DNA from 3 places in the Ferribacterium limneticum genome. Region 3 is predicted to be linked to each of the others. Evidence: predicted binding sites of a transcription regulator. Region 3 holds the regulator's gene; each other region holds the start of a gene.
What was found. Region 3 encodes HrcA, which represses chaperone genes, less so after heat shock. Its sites were predicted from a motif close to TNTTAGCACTCNNNGNCNNNGAGTGCTAANA; they were not measured.

Region 1 (4,678 bases), 1.6 Mb from region 3:
TACCGTCCGCAGGAAGTACTGGGCAAGGATCCCGGTTTTCTCAGTTCCGGGCGCCATGAAGCCGCATTTTTCCGTGAAATGTGGGAAGCGCTGGAGAAGGATGGCCACTGGGCCGGGGAAATCTGGAATCGGCGGCCAGACGGGACCGTGTATGTCGTCTGGCTGGCAATTTCGGCGATACGTGGCGAAGGGGCGGAAAGTGGTGGTCGCCATGTCGCCACCTTCATTGACATCACGCAGCGCAAGGAGGTTGAGGACTTGCTCCGCCACCGGGCGCAGAGCGATCCGCTGACGGATTTGCCGAACCGGACCTTGTTCTACGACCGCTTGCAGATGGCCTTGACCCAGGCCAGGCGCTATAGCGAAGAGTTTGCGCTGCTTTACGTTGATCTTGACCATTTCAAGGATGTCAATGACACCCTTGGCCATGCCGCTGGTGACGCCTTGCTGATCGAGACCAGCCGTCGGCTGACGCAGGCTGTTCGGCAGTCGGATACGGTGGCCCGCCTGGGTGGTGACGAGTTTGCCGTCATCTTGCCCAAAGTCAGTAGCGATGCCGAGATAGAGGAAGTGGCGCAACGTATTGTCACGACGATGGCCCTCCCGTTTTTGCTGTCATCCGGTACCGTCAATATTTCGGCCAGCGTCGGGGTCGCCATTTACCCACGCCATGGCGACGATCTGGAAACAATCCGGGCCGCTGCCGATGCCGCACTCTATCTGGTCAAGCAATCCGGCCGAAACAGCTATCGGCTCTACGGGCCGGATAGTCGCTGATCTCGCGCCTGTACCAAGACTATCCCTTCAGTTTCGGGTGGCGAGGGGCAGTCGCCTGTCTGGCTGCCCATCGGGTCAGATCGGCTTCATTCCCGTTATTTGCGAAACGGCCTCTTGAAATCCGCCGGCCTCGCCCCTATTATTAGCACTCACCGGCGAGGAGTGCTAATAACATCTCCGTTCCGGTCCCGGCACTGCGCCTGTGCGTAACCGGCCAATTTCCAGTTTGTAGCAACTCATTATCAGGAGTCAGTTTATGAATATCCGTCCTTTGCACGACCGTGTGATCGTTAAGCGTGTTGAAGCCGAGCGCACCACCGCTTCCGGCATCGTCCTTCCTGATTCCGCCGGCGAAAAGCCGGATCAGGGTGAAGTTCTGGCCGTCGGCCCGGGCAAGCGCGACGACAACGGCAAGCAGATCACCCTGGACGTCAAGGTGGGTGACCGCGTTCTGTTCGGCAAATACGCCGGCCAGGCCGTCAAGGTCGATGGCCAGGAAGTCCTGGTCATGCGTGAAGAAGACATCATGGGCGTTCTGGTCGCCTAATTTCATTGCCGGCCTGTCCGTGACTTTGTCGACTGCGCCTCGCCGTACCAAGCGTACTGCCTTCGGCTGGTCTTCGCGTCACGAACGCCCCATCAATGAAATTGCACTCAACTTACAGAATTCAGGAGCTATAAATGGCAGCTAAAGAAGTCAAATTCGGTGATTCCGCCCGCGCCCGCATGGTCGAAGGCATCAATGTCCTGGCTGACGCAGTCAAGGTCACCCTCGGCCCCAAGGGTCGTAACGTTGTGCTCGAGCGTTCCTTCGGCGGCCCGACCGTCACCAAGGACGGCGTTTCCGTCGCCAAGGAAATCGAACTGAAAGACAAGTTCGCCAACATGGGCGCCCAGATGGTCAAGGAAGTTGCTTCCAAGACCTCCGATATCGCTGGTGACGGCACCACCACCGCCACCGTGCTGGCCCAGTCCATCGTCCGCGAAGGCATGAAGTTCGTTGCCGCCGGCATGAACCCGATGGACCTGAAGCGCGGTATCGACAAGGCTGTTGTCGCCACCATCGCCGAACTGCAGGCGATCTCCAAGCCCTGTACGACGACCAAGGAAATCGCCCAGGTTGGCTCCATTTCCGCCAACTCCGATTCCGACATCGGCGAAATCATCGCCAATGCCATGGAAAAGGTCGGCAAGGAAGGCGTCATCACCGTTGAAGATGGCAAGTCCCTGGCCAACGAACTCGACGTCGTCGAAGGCATGCAGTTCGACCGCGGCTACCTGTCCCCGTACTTCATCAACAACGGCGACAAGCAGCAGGCCCTGATGGAAAACCCGTACGTCCTGCTCTTCGACAAGAAGATCTCCAACATCCGTGACCTGCTGCCGGTTCTGGAACAGGTTGCCAAGGCTGGCCGTCCGCTGCTGATCATCGCTGAAGATGTCGATGGCGAAGCGCTGGCTACCCTGGTCGTCAACAACATCCGCGGCATCCTGAAGACCGTTGCCGTCAAGGCTCCGGGCTTTGGCGATCGTCGCAAGGCCATGCTGGAAGACATCGCCATCCTGACCGGCGGTACCGTGATCTCCGAAGAGACCGGTCTGTCGCTGGAAAAGGCTGTCCTGAAGGATCTCGGCCAGGCCAAGCGCATCGAAGTCGCCAAGGAAAACACCATCATCATCGACGGCGCCGGCGAAGCTGCCTCCATCGAAGCCCGCGTCAAGCAGATCCGTGTCCAGATCGAGGAAGCAACCTCCGATTACGACAAGGAAAAGCTGCAGGAGCGTGTAGCCAAGCTGGCTGGCGGCGTTGCCGTCATCAAGGTTGGCGCCGCCACCGAAGTCGAAATGAAGGAAAAGAAGGCTCGCGTTGAAGACGCCCTGCACGCTACCCGCGCTGCCGTGGAAGAAGGTATCGTCGCCGGCGGCGGCGTTGCCCTGATCCGTGCCCGAGCTGCAGTTGGCAAGCTGAAGGGTGACAACCACGACCAGGACGCCGGCATCAAGATCGTTCTCCGCGCCATGGAGCAGCCGCTGCGCGAAATCGTTGCCAACGCTGGCGACGAGCCGTCTGTCGTGGTCGACAAGGTGCAGCGTGGCAAGGGTAACTACGGTTACAACGCTTCCACCGGCGAGTATGGCGACATGGTCGAAATGGGCGTGCTGGATCCGACCAAGGTGACCCGCACCGCACTGCAGAACGCCGCCTCCGTGGCCGGCCTGATGCTGACCACCGAGTGCATGGTGGCTGAACTGGCTGAAGACAAGCCGGCCGGCGGCATGCCCGACATGGGTGGTATGGGCGGCATGGGTGGTATGGGCGGCATGGGCATGTAATGTCCTGCTGAGCCTTTACGCTCTCAAGAAGCCCCGCCTTGTGCGGGGCTTTTTCTTGTCAAAGAAACCAGAAAACTGCCAATTTTTCAATATGTTGAATTAATCGAATTAAACGTTTCGGAATTGATTACGCGCTGTAAGTTAGCTGTAAGACGCCACGCCTAAATTACGCTTCGCAGCAATGCCTCTATAAACAAAATCTGAGGAGCAAATCAATGCAAGACACACTAGATCGGGTCACCGCGAACCCGAAGTTCCACGAGTTCATTGCCATGCGCAGTCGATACTCGATCATCATGGCCATCATCAGTGCCGCCGCTTACTACGGCTTCATCCTGCTGGTTGCCTACAACAAAGAGTTTCTGGCGGTCAAGCTGGGTGCCGGCATGACTACCAGCGTCGGCGTTCCGCTCGGCGTTGCCGTTATCGTCTTCACGATCATCCTGACCTGGATCTACGTCCGTCGTGCCAACACCGAGTTCGATGCGACCAACGAAGCCATCATCAAGGAGGCACAGAAGTAAGATGACCAAATTCACCCAAATTCTGGCCGGCCTCCTGGCCATGGCCGTTGCTGGTGGCGCTATCGCTGCCGGTGCCGACATGGGCGCCACGCAACAACAGGCTACCAACTGGACCGCGATCGTCATGTTCGCCATCTTCGTTGGCGGCACACTGTACATCACCAAGTGGGCGGCTTCCAAGACCAAGTCTGCTGCTGACTTCTACACCGGCGGTGGCGGCATCACCGGCTTCCAGAACGGCCTGGCGATCGCCGGCGACTACATGTCTGCCGCGTCCTTCCTCGGTATTTCCGGTCTCGTGTTCGCCAACGGCTTCGACGGCCTGATCTTCTCGATCGGCTGGCTGGTCGGCTGGCCGGTCATCACCTTCCTGATGGCCGAGCGTCTGCGCAACCTGGGCAAGTTCACGTTTGCTGACGTGGCTTCCTACCGTTTCGCCCAGACCCCGGTTCGCGTCTTCGCAGCTTCCGCTTCCCTGGTTATCGTCGCTTTCTACATGATTGCGCAGATGGTCGGTGCCGGTCAGCTGATCAAGGTGCTCTTCGGTCTGGAATACATGTACGCCGAAATCCTCGTCGGTTCCGTGATGATGATGTACGTGCTGTTCGGCGGCATGACCGCAACGACCTGGGTGCAGATCATCAAGGCCTGTATGCTCCTCGGCGGTGCTACCTTCATGGCTGTCTCCGTGCTGCTGCAATTCGGCTTCTCGCCGGAAGCGCTGTTCACGAAGGCTGTCGAAGTGCACTCCAAGAAGGATGCCATCATGTCTCCGGGCGCCCTGATCAAGGATCCGATCTCTGCCATCTCCGTCGGTATGGCGCTGATGTTCGGTACCGCTGGTCTGCCGCACATCCTGATGCGCTTCTTCACTGTGCCGAATGCCAAGGAAGCCCGTAAGTCGGTTGCCTGGGCAACCACCTGGATCGGTTACTTCTACATCCTGACCTTCATCATCGGCTTCGGCGCTATCACCAATCTGGTGCAAAACCCGGGTGACTTCTACGTCGGTGGCGAAATCGCCAAGGGTCTGAAGGGCGGCG
Region 2 (4,678 bases), 790 kb from region 3:
CGCTTTGCTGGCTTGGGCCAAGGCTCATGGGCCGGTGGTGGAACAATTGTTCACGCATCACCTGATGGAACGACACGACCTGACCAACGGCCTGAAGGCGGCACGCAAGTTGCGGGATTTAGCGCGGGAGCATGGTGATGAGCGCTTTCTGGCCGCGTGTCGCTATGCCCAAACCTGCAACATCACCGCGTTGCGTAGCATCGAGTCGATCTTGAAGAAAAAGGCCGATTTGATGGCACAACAAGGAACTCCGCAAAAAGATCAGGACGTTCGCGAATCCCATGAGGACGTTCGTGGTCCTGAGTATTTTGGAGAAGAAGCATGAGCACGGCCCAGCAAACCTTGAACCGCCTGCGGCAACTGAAGCTCGGCGGCATGGCCGATGCCTACGAACTCCAGTTGGATCAGCCGAAACTGCATGGGACTTCTTTCGATGATCGATTGGCCATGCTGGTCGATCACGAGATGTCGAATCGCGACACACGCCGGATCCAGCGCCTGCTGCGGGGGACCGGATTTCCGGAATCTGCGGCTCTGGAGGATATCGATGACCGGGCCGGTCGTGGGGTGGAGAAGTCACTGCTGGCAACTCTGGCGGGGTGCCAGTGGATTTATCGGCACCAGAACTTGGTCATTCTGGGGGCAACCGGCGTCGGGAAGACTTGGTTGGGATGTGCCCTGGGAACGCAAGCCTGCCGGTTGGGAATTTCAGTGCTCTATTACCGGTGTTCGCAATTATTCTCGGATATTGCGGTGGCCATGGCCGATGGTTCGATTGCCACCCTGAAGTCCCGGCTGGTCAAGCCGGCCTTGCTGATGATCGACGACTTTGGAAATGGCGAGATGAATCTGGCCGTCGGCCATATCTTGCTCGATGTCATCGATCGGCGTATGCGTTGTGGTTCTTTGCTGATCACCAGCCAGTATCCGCGGACTCAATGGCATGGGCTGTTTCCTGACCCGACGCTGGCGGATGCGGTTCTGGATCGCGTGGTGCATCAGTCGCACCAGATGCATCTGAAGGGAGAGTCGATGCGCAAGATGTTGGCGAAGGAGCGGATGGCTACGGAGTAAGCCCGGACGCGAAATGATGCTCACGGGTAGCAATGCTCGTGAGCATCACTTTTTATAGATGCTCGTGGTACCGGGCTTGATGCCGTTGCTCACGGCCATCGGGCAATCTGCTCATGGGGAACTGGGCGAACTGCTCACCTCGAACCGGTTTGGGTGCTCGTGAAAATCCGGCGTCAACAAATCGAAATGTCCGCTCAGCGCTTTTATCAAACCGTTGCATCCACCGGTTGAATCCGCAGCTACAAAGCAGATTTTGGAATACATCGGGGCTAGGACCGCTTTGGCCGAGAAGTTGCCTGATCAAGACGGGGAAAAATTTGATCCGTTCTCCACCAAAAGCGAAAGAATTATGGACAGAGAAAACATACAAACACGCTGAAAGCATTGGCTGGCGAGTGTTTCAGCGATCCAAAAATTCAGAACTAAGTGCAAATAGTTCGAAACTCGGTGAGAACCGACACTCAGAAAAGGAAGGCAAGTCGCAGGAACAAAAGCAATCATCGCGAAACTTTTTTCAGGCTTAGCACTCTTATGCAGCGAGTGCTAAAATGAAGTTGTAACTTGAAGGAGAAAATTACGCTATGACCTACGCCTTGGCGCTTCCCATCCCCTCGTCAGTTGGAAACATTGATGCCTATATCCAGGCAGCGAATCGTTATCCCATGCTGACCGAGGCCGAGGAGTCCCGGCTGGCCGAGCGTCTCCACAATGATGGCGATGTGGAGGCCGCGCGTCAGCTTGTGCTCTCACATCTACGCCTCGTGATCTCCATTGCCCGCGGCTACCTGGGTTACGGCCTGCCGCATGCCGACCTGATTCAGGAAGGCAACATCGGCCTGATGAAGGCGGTCAAGCGCTTCGACCCGTCGCGCGGTGTGCGTCTGGTGTCCTTTGCCATGCACTGGATCAAGGCCGAAATTCACGAGTACATCCTGAAGAACTGGCGCCTGGTCAAGGTGGCAACGACCAAGGCCCAGCGCAAGCTGTTCTTCAACCTGCGCAGCATGAAGAGCGGCTACGAGGGCGTCGATACGCTATCCGGCACGCAGGCGGCCGAAGTCGCCGCCCGCCTCGGCGTCAAACAGGATGAAGTGGTCGAGATGGAAACCCGCCTGTCCGGTCGCGATATTGCGCTGGAAGGCAATCCGGACGACGGCGACGAAGCCTTCGCCCCGATCGACTATCTGGCCGACTCGCGCTACGAGCCGACCCGCGTTCTGGAAAACAAGGCGCTGGCCTACCAGCAGAACGAAGGCCTGCACGCCGCGCTGGAAGGGCTCGACCCGCGCAGCCGCCGCATCATCGAAGCGCGCTGGCTGCATGATGGCGAAGCGGCAACGCTGCATGATCTGGCCGCCGAATTTGATGTTTCCGCCGAGCGGATTCGCCAGATTGAGGTCAAGGCACTGCAAAAAATGCGCGGCGTGCTCGCTGCCGCTTGACAATCACGCGTTGCCAACACAAAAGGGGAGCCTCGGCTCCCCTTTGCTTTTGCTGCGCAGCCGTTCAGTTCTTTTTCTTGGCGCCTGCTTTGCTGCCCTTGGCCGCGATATCGCCCTTGAAATCATTTTCAACCAGCGGCGGCGCATCGACCTGCGGTACGTGACACTGCGTGCAGTTGTGGCGTAGCGCCGAGCTCTCCGGCAGCACCTTGCCTTCACGATCCCGGAAGTGGCTGTCACCGATTTTCGGCGCTTTCTTCTTCTGGTAATTGGCCGTGCTGTGGCAGGTCAGACACTGGTTTTCTTCCAGCGTGATTTCGTCAAAGTTCTCAACCGCGTGCGGGATCACCGGCGGCTGGCTGTTGAAGGTACGCGCCACCTTTTCCTGCCCTCCAGGTTTCCCCCCGAGGTATTTCTTGGCCTCGGGAGCCTGGTCGACGGCCGCGACATCGGCCCCGCGCATCGGTTTCGGCGACTCCTGCGCCAAGGCAGGCGAGGCGAAGGCCCAGCAGGCGACGGATGCCAGAACGGCACAGGACAGCTTCAGGGTTTGTTTCATGATGGGCGCTCCTCCTCTAAGACTCGAACATCACTTGGCTTCGGACTGTACCGTCATGGCAACCGTCGAGGCCGGGTTATTGGTACGCAATCCGAAGGTAAAGACATCCTTCGAGCAGACATCGATGCAACGACCACAGTTGGTGCAACTTGGCGCCAGGATGACCGGGCCAACGCCCTTTCCCTCCCCCTTCAGGGCCGGGCGTATGACCTGCGGTTCCGGGCAGACTTCGAAACAATCCATGCAATCGTTGCACGCCGCACGCTTGGTAGCCGTCACACGCAGTGGACTCCACCGGCCGATCAGGCTGTAGAAGGCGCCGACCGGGCACAGGCGGCCGCACCAGCCACGGCTCATCACGAACAGGTCGAACAGGAAAATGGCGATGACGATCATCCACGCCGTGCCAAGGCCGAAGATCAACCCGCGATGCAGCATCGACACCGGATTGATCAGTTCCCACAGCACCACGCCGGTCACGGCGGAGCCGACCAGCGTCATGCCGAGAATCCAGTAGCGCGTGCGGGCCGACAGGCTACTCGCCCCCTTGATGCCTAGGCGGTCACGCAGCCAGCCGGCAGCATCGGTCACAACATTGACCGGGCAGACCCAACTGCAATAAACCCGGCCGCCGACCAGCAAATAGAAGACCAAAGCGATGCCGACGCCAATCAGGCCCAGCTTTTCCGGCACATGGCCGCTCATCAGCGATTGCAGGGCGACGTAGGGATCGGTCAGCGGCAGGATGTTCAGCGTGTAGCTGTAATTGAGGTTGCCCTTGACGATCCAGATGCCGGCCAATGGCCCGAGCAAAAACAGCGCAAGGATGCTGAACTGGGACAGGCGGCGCAGGATCAGCCACTTGTGTGCCCCAAACCAGCCTTTTTCCTCAACAGCTTCGGCGCCGATGCGTTTCTTGTTGGCTATCTGGCTCATGGCTTGCCCCCCAATCCGGGTGGCGTGCTCGGGATGACACCCGCCTCGCTACCGGCCATGCCACGCATCGATTCGGTTTGACCTGAGGCCGGATCGTAGTGACCGGGCAAAACAGCGCCCTCGGGCACGCGGTCAGGCAGATCGATCATCTTGGATTCATCGATCAGCGATTGGCCGGCCTTCTTCTGTTCATCCCAGCCGACGCGATAGTGGTGACCGAGTTCGCCCTTGGCCAGCTTGGGCGGCAGGACACGAATGGCGGACTCTTCCAGTACGCACGACTTCTCGCATTTGCCACAGCCGGTGCAATGCTCGGAATGGACGGTCGGCAGGAACATGGCATGACGACCGGTGCGCGTATTGGGCACCATGTCGAGCGTGATTGCCTTGTCGATGACCGGGCAAACGCGGTAGCAGACGTCGCAGCGCAGGCCGAGGAAATTCAGGCAGGTTTCGTGGTCGATCAGCACCGCCACGCCCATCTTGGCTTTGTTGATGTCGGTCAGCGCATGGTCCAGCGCCTTGGTCGGGCAGGCCTTGACGCAAGGGATGTCGTCGCACATCTCACACGGAATATTCCGCGCATTGAAGAACGGCGTACCGGTGGCAACCGGCGTTTCCGGCTTGGCCAGTTCCAGGGTGTTGTAGGGGCAATCGCGGACGCATA
Region 3 (4,678 bases):
AGGGCAACTTCGAATCTTCCGGAGGAAAGCGCCAATTGACGCATCACTTCGCTGACCGCCAGCCCCATTTCGGCGGCGGCTTTCCTGCGGCCGCCAGAGAGTTTTTCAGCGACCGCGCGATAGGCTGCCTTGGCAGCAGCCACCTTGGTTTCAAGCGCCGCCAGATCAGCCGACTCATCCAGTGCCGCCAGACGCTGCCGCCACCCGGCCAGCAAATCCGGCAACTCGGCCGGCTGGACGCGATATTTACGGGCGTGGGACATGACCGCATCCATCCGGCGCTCAACCTGAGCCAGACGGGCCGGATCAAGATCGACCCGGTCGGTATAGCGACGCAAGGTAGAGACCGCATCGGAAAGTTCTGCCTGCACCGAGCCGATCAGATCGGCCACCTCGGCCAGCGCCGGGTCGTATTCGGCCAAGCTGGCCAGACGGGTTGCCACGCCATCAATCTGGCGCTCACAGGCGGCGTCGTCTTCCGAAAGCACGGCCAGCGCATACTGGGCGCCTTCAATCAGGCTGGCGGCATGACCAAGCCGGCGGTGCTCGACATCGAGCGTGGCCCATTCGTCGTCACCAAAAGCCAGCCCGTCGAGCTCACCGATCTGCCATTGCAGTTGTTCGCGCTCACGCAGCAGGGCATCGGCCCCTTCGCTGGCACTGCGCAAAGCCAGCTCCAGCTCGCGCCAGTTTTTCCAGGCAGTGGCGACTTCAGCGCCCAAGCCACTCAGACCGGCATGCGTATCGAGCAGCACACGCTGGGCCTCGGAACGCAACAACGACTGATGAGCATGCTGGCCGTGAATATCAACCAGCCATTCGCCGACTTCACGCAATTGCTGGACGGTGGCAGGCGAACCATTGATATAGGCCCGCGAACGGCCGCCCGCATCGACGACGCGACGCAGCAGCAGTTCGTCGTCGCCATCCAGATCATTGGCGGCCAGCCAGGTTCGCACCTCTGGCAAACCCGCGATTTCAAAAGTCGCAGCCACCTCGGCCTTTTCACACCCTGAACGAACCACGCCAGCATCGGCCCGCTCACCCAGGGTTAGCGCCAGCGCATCGATCAGGATGGACTTGCCGGCACCGGTTTCGCCGGTCAAGGCGCCAAAGCCGGATAAAAACGAAAGCTCCAACCGGTCGACAATGACAAAGTCTTTAATGGTCAGTTGACGCAGCATCAGGGCCCTTTCGGCCGTTCGCTCCACTGCAGTTTCTGGCGCAGCATGGCGAAATAGCTGTAACCCGGCGGATGCAGGAAACAGATGGTGTGTTCGGAACGACGCAGACGGACACAGTCGCCGCGCTCCAGATCAAGCGTCACCTGACCATCGAAGTGCACCCGCGGATCATCGGCATTGACGATGCGCAGTTCGATGTCCGTGCTGTCATTGACGATGATTGGCCGGTTGGACAGTGCGTGCGGGCAGAGCGGAACCAGCGCGATGCCGGTCAAGGTCGGATTCAGAATGGGACCGCCAGCGGACATCGAATAAGCCGTCGAACCGGTCGGCGTCGAGACGATCAGGCCATCCGAGCGCAGGTTGTAGATGAATTCGCCGTCAATGAACAACTCGAATTCGATCATCCGGCCGATGGCGCCCTTGTCGACAACCACGTCGTTGAGCGCCATGTTTGAGGCGACTTCCTTGCCGTCGCGCGTCACTTCGGCGGCCAGCAGCATCCGGTTTTCCGGGGAAAAGCGGCCATCGAGCAGATCGTCCATGCAAGTAAGCATGTCGTTGCGGGCGATATCGGTCATGAAGCCGAGGCGGCCCTGATTGACCCCAACCAAGGGCACGCAATAGCGCGCCAGCCGGCGCGCGGCATTGAGCATGGTGCCGTCGCCACCGAGCACGATGGCGAGGTCGGCATGGGCACCAATGTCATTGAAGCCACAGGTCACCCAGCGCGACAGATCGACCTTCTTACCGATGTGCTCAGCTGTTTCCCGTTCGATAAAGACGGAGACACCGCGTTCGTATAGATATTCGGCCAGACGGCGCAGAGACTCGGCAATTTCCAGGCTGTGGTATTTGCCGACCAGCGCAATGGTCCGAGGGGAGCGGTAGGAAGCGAAGCCTCTGTTCATGGGGTCGAATTCTTGCATAAAAAACGTCTTGCGGCGCTGGCCCCGGTTTTTTGTACAATCAGCCCATGCTTGATGAACGCGCCCGCACCCTGCTCAAGACCCTGGTCGAACACTATGTTGCTGATGGACAGCCGGTTGGCTCACGCGCGCTGTCCAAGTTTTCCGGCCTCGACCTGTCCCCCGCCACCATCCGCAACGTGATGGCCGACCTCGAGGAAGCCGGCTTCGTCGCCAGCCCGCACACCTCGGCCGGTCGCATTCCGACGGCACGCGGCTACCGTCTGTTCGTTGACAGCCTGCTCACTGTGCAGCCGCTCGAGGCTCGCCAGATGGGCCAGATGGAGGAAGCCCTACACGGCCGCCCCGCCGGCCAGATCATCGCCAGCGCCTCGCAACTGCTGTCCAGCCTGACCCATTTCGCTGGGGTGGTCATCGCACCGCGCCGCCAGAGCAGCCGGATTCGCCAGATCGAATTCCTCAGCCTGTCGGAAAAACGCATCCTGCTGATCATCGTCACCTCTGATGGCGACGTGCAGAATCGCATCGTCACCACCGACAAGGCCTATTCACCGTCCGAACTGGTCAGTGCAGCCAACTACCTGACGCAGAATTTTGCCGGACTTGATTTCGAGCAGATTCGCCATCGCCTGAGCGTCGAAATCAAGCAACTCCGCGACGACATCAAGCCACTGATGACCCTGGCCCTCGATGCCGGCGATGCTGTGATGGCTGAAAACGCCACACCCTACGTCATTTCCGGCGAACGCAACCTGCTCGATGTCGAAGAACTCTCGTCCAACATGAAGCGCCTGCGCGAATTGTTCGACCTGTTCGAGCAACGCTCCAGCCTGATGCGCCTGCTGGAAATCTCCAACAGTGCAGAAGGTGTACAAATTTTCATCGGTGGCGAATCGGGCATCGCCACACTCGACGAATGCAGCGTCATTGCCGCCCCCTACACGGTGGATGGACAAGTCGTCGGCTCGGTCGGCGTCATCGGCCCGACCCGCATGGCCTACGAACGCGTCATCCCCATCGTCGACATCACCGCCCGCCTGCTCTCCAGCGCCCTCTCCTACAAAAACGAGAACTGATGCCCCGCTACCTTCCCGAACCGCCGCACCGTCACGGCAAGCCGGCGACCACTGCTGTCGTCCTGGTCAATCTTGGCACGCCGGAGGCACCGACCGCTCCGGCCCTGAAACGCTATCTCAAGGAATTCCTGTCCGACCCGCGCGTCGTCGAAATTCCCAAACCACTCTGGTGGCTGATCCTCAACGGCATCATCCTCAATACCCGACCCAAGAAGTCAGCCGCCAAATACGCCTCGGTCTGGATGCCGGAAGGCTCGCCACTGCGCGTCCATGCCGAGCGCCAGGCCAAGTTGCTCAAAGGCCTGCTCGGCCAGCGCGGCCATCACCTGACCGTCACTTCGGCCATGCGTTACGGCTCACCGTCGATTCCGGACGTCCTCGCCCATCTGAAGGCCGAAGGCGCCAAGCGCATCCTGCTGCTGCCGATGTACCCGCAATACGCCGCGAGCACAACCGCCACCGTGGTCGACGAAGCAGCCAACTGGCTGACCAAAACCCGCAACCAGCCGGAGATGCGTTTTGTCCGACACTTCCATGACCATGACGGCTACCTGACGGCTCTGGAAAAATCGGTGCGCCAGCACTGGCAGACGAATGGCTCGCTGGGCGATAACGACCGCCTGCTGATCAGTTTCCACGGCCTGCCCAAGCGCAGCCTGGATCTCGGCGACCCGTATTTCTGCGAATGCCACAAGACTGGCCGCCTGCTGGCCGAACGCCTGAACCTGAAGCCTGAACAATTCCAGATCTGCTTCCAGTCCCGTTTCGGCAAGGCCGAATGGCTGCAGCCCTATACGGCGCCAACGCTGCATGAGTGGGGCAGCAAAGGCATCCGCCGCGTCGACATCATCTGCCCCGGTTTTGTCGCCGATTGCCTGGAAACCCTGGAAGAAATCGCCCAGGAAGGCCGCGACGATTTCCTGAAGGCTGGCGGCAAGGAATACCACTACATCCCGGCGCTGAACGAGGACGACGCCTGGATCAAGGCCCTGGCCGACATCACCGAGCAGCATCTGGGCGGCTGGGAAACCAAGACCGCCGTCGACCCGCATGCGCTGGAAACCAGCGCCCGAGAAGCTTTCAAATTCGGCGCCCGGACTTGAAATTCGTCAGATGGCACAAATATCAGGACCACCTGATATTTGGAGTCTGAGATGTCTGAAAGCCTGCACCTCGTCTGCCCGCATTGCGCCGCGGTCAATCGCATTCCGGCAGCAAAACTGGGCGATGCCCCGAACTGCGGCCAATGCAAGCAGCCCCTGTTCACCGGCGAACCGCTGGAGCTGAGCGCGGCCAACTTCGACCGCCACCTATCGCGCAATGACCTGCCGGTGGTCGTCGATTTCTGGGCACCATGGTGTGGTCCATGCCGGACGATGGCGCCGAACTTCCATCAGGCCGCCATCGATCTCGAACCCTACGCCCGACTGGTCAAGGTCGATACCGAAGCCGAACAGCAGCTGGCAGCCCGCTTCAATATCCGCAGCAT

Region 1: KI617_RS02210 (co-chaperone GroES) is a predicted target of HrcA. The motif match lies at 918-948, and genes of this name have one in related genera.
Region 2: rpoH (RNA polymerase sigma factor RpoH) is a predicted target of HrcA. The motif match lies at 1,593-1,623, and genes of this name have one in related genera.

The regions. Positions count from the first base shown of each region.
Region 1 covers NZ_CP075191.1:465,551-470,228, forward strand. Annotated here, with positions in the region: gene KI617_RS02205 (diguanylate cyclase domain-containing protein) at 1-777, shown strand, start outside; gene KI617_RS02210 (co-chaperone GroES) at 1,034-1,324, shown strand; gene groL (chaperonin GroEL) at 1,459-3,111, shown strand; gene KI617_RS02220 (DUF485 domain-containing protein) at 3,327-3,635, shown strand; gene KI617_RS02225 (cation acetate symporter) at 3,637-4,678, shown strand, end outside.
Region 2 covers NZ_CP075191.1:3,819,960-3,824,637, forward strand. Annotated here, with positions in the region: gene istA (IS21 family transposase) at 1-325, shown strand, start outside; gene istB (IS21-like element helper ATPase IstB) at 322-1,074, shown strand; gene rpoH (RNA polymerase sigma factor RpoH) at 1,656-2,516, shown strand; gene KI617_RS18330 (nitrate reductase cytochrome c-type subunit) at 2,581-3,075, opposite strand; gene napH (quinol dehydrogenase ferredoxin subunit NapH) at 3,106-4,011, opposite strand; gene napG (ferredoxin-type protein NapG) at 4,008-4,678, opposite strand, start outside.
Region 3 covers NZ_CP075191.1:3,032,004-3,036,681, forward strand. Annotated here, with positions in the region: gene recN (DNA repair protein RecN) at 1-1,184, opposite strand, end outside; gene KI617_RS14570 (NAD kinase) at 1,184-2,113, opposite strand; gene hrcA (heat-inducible transcriptional repressor HrcA) at 2,161-3,189, shown strand; gene hemH (ferrochelatase) at 3,189-4,292, shown strand; gene trxC (thioredoxin TrxC) at 4,344-4,678, shown strand, end outside.